Linked DNA regions of Cycloclasticus pugetii PS-1. The protein of the gene in region 1 interacts with the protein of each later gene in a pairwise test. Links are inferred from orthologs where the notes say so. Each region holds a gene or a part of one and is shown on either strand. Other genes may lie near its edges.

Region 1 (2,904 bases):
AAGTGATTTTGATATTATCAGCATGTCCTTTTACTATTTGTACAGCTTGATTCATCTGCTCAATAGCGCTGGCCTCATCCGTGATTACACGATTAGACTCGATCGCATTGATTAGGGCATTATTTAGCATGTCGAGTTTAAATATTTGTGGTGTCAGCGCTCTCCATAATATTGACCTATCGAGCGTTTGTGTGGATTTTTTATTGACTACTTTTTTAACCGTATCGTGTATTGGTGTCGCCAAAATAGCACCAACTTGCTGTTTTAATGCAGTGTTAATTAACACGTTTATATCACTACATCTAACACAGGGTCGTGCGGCATCATGAACAAGAACCCAATCATTTAAATCAGCATGCTCTTTGACTAAAGACACACCATTTAAAACAGAATCAGCTCGTTCACTTCCACCAAACGTTATGCTAATACGGTCATTCTGTGCCAATTTACTGTGTTGCCAGTAGTTATCATTCTGATGAATACAAACAACAATATGCTCAATCTTTTCGCATAACAGTAGTCGTTCCAATGTTGCATCTAAAACAGTTGATGAACCAAGTGGTAAATATTGTTTAGGAACTGCTGATTGCATTCTTGAACCAATGCCAGCGGCTGCCACTACACACCAAACTTTTTCTGGTTTATTTACCATCGCCAGCTTCAATATACTGAAAGAACGTTTCGTCTTTACCTACAAACCCTAATTCATTTCGAGCTTTTTCTTCGACGACCTCTAAACCACTTTTTAAATTGGAAACTTCGGCTTGTAAGGCGTTATTGCGCTCGCTCAGAATTTTGTTTTCTGCTTCAAGGGTGTTTATTCGTTGCTCTAAAGACCATGAGTCTTGAACTCTGCCTTCAGCTATCCATAGTTTATACTGCAAATAACTGAAGACAATAACAAGAATGATCAAAAGCGCTTTCACAGATTAGCGAAGGTATTTAAATGCCTTTCTACCCGCATAAACAGCCTGCTCGCCTAACTCTTCTTCTATCCGCAGTAAACGGTTGTATTTAGCAACACGATCAGAACGACAAAGCGAGCCTGTTTTAATTTGGCCTGAGCAGGTTGCAACAGCTAAATCAGCGATTGTGGTATCTTCTGTTTCACCAGAACGATGAGATACGACTGATGTATAACCTGAATCATGCGCCATTTTAATGGCCGCTAATGTTTCTGTTAACGTGCCAATTTGATTAACTTTAATCAAAATCGAATTGGCGATATTTTTATCTATACCTTGTTTAAATATTTTAGGATTTGTAACAAATAAATCATCCCCAACCAATTGAACTTTATGACCCAATTGCTCGGTCATGTATTTCCAACCGTCCCAATCGTTTTCATCTAAACCATCTTCAATAGAAATAATTGGATATTGATTAACCCAGCCAGCTAAAAAGTCGGTCATTTCAGTAGAGTTAAAGCGTTTATTTTCCGACGCTAAGAAGTATTCTCCGTTTTCACAAAACTCAGAACTTGCCACATCAAGACCCAACGAAATATCATCACCAACCTTCAAACCAACTTGTTCAATGGCTTGTAAAATAACCTCAATTGCCTCAACATTTGATGACAAATCAGGTGCAAAGCCCCCTTCATCACCTACCGACGTACTTAAGCCTTTTTTTAGTAAAACCGATTTTAAGGCATGAAAAACTTCCGTGCCGTAACGCATCGCTTCACTAAAGTTAGGTGCGCCGACAGGTAAAATCATAAATTCTTGCAGATCAACACTGTTATCAGCATGTGAACCGCCATTGATGATATTCATCATCGGTACTGGTAACGTAAACTCGCTGTTACCTAAATAACGAAACAGTGGCAAACCACCTTCATTTGCTGCAGCATGTGCTGTAGCTAACGAAATACCAAGTGTTGCATTTGCACCTAACCGAGCCTTGTTTTCAGTTCCATCAAGCTCAATCATTGTCTTATCAATCGCTGCCTGATTGCTTGCATCCATGCCCAATAAAGCATCTTTTAACTCGCCATTTACATGGCCGATAGCTTTCAGTACGCCTTTACCACCATAACGACTTTTATCGCCATCACGTAATTCGATCGCTTCACGTTCCCCGGTTGACGCACCTGAGGGCACCATTGCACTGCCAATAATGCCAGAGGCTAACGTCACATCCGCTTGCAAGGTTGGATTACCGCGTGAATCAAGAATCTCACGCGCTTTAATATCAACTATTTCTGCCATAACTTCCTCAAATAAATTATCTTAAAATTCGTTTTCAATAAACCCGGCTTGTTTAACCGCGTCATCGATTGTTTTCATAATGCTGAGTAATGCTTTCATTTTTTCTAATGGCACCGAATTAGGACCATCACTTAACGCTTTATCCGGATCAGGGTGTGTTTCCATAAATACGCCGGACACGCCAGCTGCCATTGCGGCTCTCGCTAATGTCGGCACAAATTCACGTTGCCCGCCAGAAGAACTTCCCTGCCCCCCGGGTAGTTGAACCGAGTGAGTTGCATCAAAAACCACTGGTGCACTTGTTTCGCGCATTACGGCTAATGAACGCATATCAGAGACTAAATTATTATAGCCAAAAGATGCCCCTCTTTCACACACCATGATATTTTGATTACCGGTCGAACGTGCTTTATCAACTACGTGCTTCATATCCCAAGGCGCTAAAAACTGGCCTTTTTTAATGTTAACCGGCAAGCCTGTTGCCGCCACTTTAGTAATGTAATTAGTTTGACGACATAAAAAAGCAGGCGTTTGTAACACATCAACAACAGAGGCCACTTCATCCATCGGCGTGTCTTCATGCACATCGGTAATAACAGGGAGATTTAATTGGTCTTTTACCAACTGCAAAACACGTAAGCCTTCTTCAATGCCAGGACCTCTAAAACCATCAATAGATGAGCGATTAGCCTTA
Region 2 (3,027 bases), 1.0 Mb from region 1 along the record:
GATGGTCGGCACCTGAGATTTCAACTTGACGGTTAAGAGGGTTGCTCTTAACCAGCGCTAATTTTCGCATAGGAGCGGTTTTTTTTACATTATCAAGGTCTTGGCTGCCAAAGATGTCGAGAACAGGGATGGATAAGTCCCTTAAATGTTCAGTTGCTTGAGCTTCTGGTAAGTCAGAGGCCAAGGTGGGTAAGCCAATTAGTACAAGAGCATCACAGGCTTTTTTGTCTTGTTGGGCTAGAAAATTTGTTGCCATAATGCCACCCAAGCTATGTGCTATTAATACGCAAGGGTGGTTGTCAAAGTTTTCACGCATGTAGTTTAAGGTCGACTCGATTCTAGGGCCGTTTTCTTTAATTAAAGCTAAATGATCGTTAATAGAGGCATCATCAGAAGCCATTGGGAGTTGAATGGATGCGGTGACCCAGCCCATTTGTGCCAGTTGACTACGCAATGGTCGAATGATTTGTGGTGCATTTGGGTTTGAGCCCATGCCATGCAAAATAATAATACTACCGCGCAACTGTTCAGGCTCTTCATTATTAAGTAGCCCCAAAAACTCGACACTGTCGGTTTTTAAAGTCAGTATGTCGCCAATGATAATACTGTCTTTGACGCTTTCTGCGATGCGCTTTTCTCTGTCTAAGTCTGCGCAAAATGCAAAACCGCTAGCAAGTAGACCAAAACTGAATGCTAAAAAAGGTAACAGTTTTTTAGGCATGGTTGAGAAGTATTATGTGAATGAATTGAAGTGCTCATGGTGCATTAGTGTACGTAAAAAATCTAGACTAAAGCAGGTATTAGCACTGCTAATTCATACAATGGTTTTTTGTCAGATATGAAAACAGTTTTTACATGGGTAAAATACGGGCATGCAAGATCAACGGTTAATCTTTAAATTGGCTATTTCAGCAGAAAAATATTTATCTGTTTATAAAGGCCATGCGAACAAAATCTCAACCATCGCTAGCGACGGAAGACGAATAGAGTTTTCGGCAGATAATGTGCGACAGTTTTTAACGCATGATGGAATTTATGGTGAGTTTGAAATGCACATTACTGCAGAACAAAAGTTTTTATCTATTAGGCGGTTAAGATAAGCCGCGATGTAAGGCCTATAGGGTTAATGGAGATGAAATAAAATGCAAATTCGGGTACCCTTCTTCCTTTATTAAAAAGTTGCTTAAGAAATGAAAACACCCTTAATTGCACCGTCTATTTTATCGGCTGATTTTGCTCGTTTGGGCGAAGAGGTCGACAATGTGCTATTTGCAGGCGCAGATGTCGTGCATTTCGATGTGATGGACAACCATTATGTGCCGAATTTAACCATTGGGCCATTAGTGTGTGAGGCGCTGCGCAATCATGGCGTAACTGCACCGATTGATGTCCATTTAATGGTCAAGCCAGTAGACCGAATTATTTCTGATTTTGCAAAAGCAGGGGCTAGCTATATTACCTTCCACCCTGAGGCATCTGAACATATAGACCGCAGTTTAGGCCTGATTAAAGAATTAGGTTGCAAGGCAGGGTTAGTTTTTAATCCAGCAACGCCATTAAGTTATCTAGATCACGTGATGGATAAGCTCGATGTGATTTTATTGATGTCGGTAAACCCAGGCTTTGGCGGGCAAAGCTTTATTCCTTCTACGTTGGAGAAATTACGTCAAGTTCGTCAACGTATTGATGTGAGTGGGGCTGATATTCGGCTTGAAGTAGATGGTGGTGTAAAGATTGATAATATCGGTGAAATTGCCGCTGCCGGTGCAGATATGTTTGTCGCTGGTTCGGCCATCTTTAACACCGATGATTATGCAAAAACTATTGCAGCTATGCGTGAGAAAATAGCAAAGGCAGTTGCTTGAAAACATTGCGTGACAATTGCAAAACAAAGTTAGTGGCCTTTGATTTAGATGGCACATTATTGGATAGCGTGCCTGACTTAGCAAAAGCAGTGCAACTTACATTGGCGGAGTTAAACTTACCAACGCAACAACAAGACAGCGTGCGTGGCTGGATTGGTAATGGCGCACGCGTATTAGTAAAACGTGCCTTGTCGGGGGATATTAATGGCGATATACCGAAAGACTTGTTTGATAAAGCCTATCCAATATTCCTAAAGCACTACGCAGATAACCTAAATACCGACAGTGAGCTATATAATGGGGTGGAAGACACATTAGCTGCTTTCAAACAGGCAGGAATAGCTATGGCCTGTATTACTAATAAGCCAGAACAATTTACGCTGCCTTTATTAAAGGAAATAGGGCTGAGCCAATTTTTTGATAAAGTTGTCTGCGGTGATAGCTTTGAGCATCGAAAACCACACCCGATGCCACTATTAGAGACGGCGAAGTTTTTTAACGTATTACCTGAGCAGTCTATTATGGTGGGTGATTCGGTCAATGATATTATGGCGGCCCAAGCAGCTGGTTTTTATTCCATCTGTGTCAGTTACGGTTATCACGGTGAGGATGATGTGCATCAATTAGGTGCTGATGTTGTCATACAACACTTTTCAGAAATAGCGCAGTTGCTGGAAAAAGCCGCATAAGAGAAGGTGCCAAATATGGGTGATGTAAAACTAATGAAAAAACGATGGCGGTTCGGCTGAATGATTTAGCAGAAGCATTAAAACCATTGATGAAGTAATTAAGAGACCGTGTGATGACACCCGAAAAATTTAAACAATATGCCGATCAGGGCTATAGCAAAATTCCCCTGATGAAAACGATTTTGGCCGACCTAGAAACCCCATTAAGCGCCTATATGAAACTGGCTAATGGGCCTTATAGTTATCTTTTTGAATCTGTACAAGGTGGCGAGAATTGGGGGCGTTACTCGATTATTGGCCTACCGTGTAACGAAGTGATTAAAATAACAGGTAACAACATTCGCTTGGAATCGAATGGTCGACTAACAAACAGCCTCAGTAGTGATGCCCCTTTAGATTGGGTGAGACAGTACGCATCGACATTTAATATACCGGATATTGATGGCCTGCCACGATTTAGTGGCGGCTTGGTT

The links.
Region 2: the proteins of eno (region 1) and rpe interact in binary tests that used the Escherichia coli proteins (3 or more experiments, as listed by UniProt). The link is inferred for Cycloclasticus pugetii PS-1 from one-to-one orthologs.

The regions. Positions count from the first base shown.
Region 1 is NZ_ARVU01000001.1:1,072,899-1,075,802, reverse strand. What follows is about bases 71-2,904. They hold eno (phosphopyruvate hydratase), read right to left. Parts: upstream 2,211-2,904; coding sequence 930-2,210; downstream 71-929. Other genes in these bases: kdsA (3-deoxy-8-phosphooctulonate synthase), read right to left, coding at 2,232-2,904; CYCPU_RS0105165 (FtsB family cell division protein), read right to left, coding at 642-926; ispD (2-C-methyl-D-erythritol 4-phosphate cytidylyltransferase), read right to left, coding at 71-652. Outside these bases: more of ispD, read right to left, coding at 1-70. UniProt on the Escherichia coli protein: Catalyzes the reversible conversion of 2-phosphoglycerate (2-PG) into phosphoenolpyruvate (PEP). It is essential for the degradation of carbohydrates via glycolysis.
Region 2 is NZ_ARVU01000001.1:2,114,992-2,118,018, reverse strand. The notes cover bases 71-3,027. They hold rpe (ribulose-phosphate 3-epimerase), read left to right. Parts: upstream 71-1,190; coding sequence 1,191-1,865; downstream 1,866-3,027. Other genes in these bases: trpE (anthranilate synthase component I), read left to right, coding at 2,668-3,027; CYCPU_RS0110340 (phosphoglycolate phosphatase), read left to right, coding at 1,862-2,554; CYCPU_RS0110350 (DUF2835 domain-containing protein), read left to right, coding at 873-1,100; CYCPU_RS0110355 (alpha/beta hydrolase family protein), read right to left, coding at 71-721. Outside these bases: more of CYCPU_RS0110355, read right to left, coding at 1-70. UniProt on the Escherichia coli protein: Catalyzes the reversible epimerization of D-ribulose 5-phosphate to D-xylulose 5-phosphate.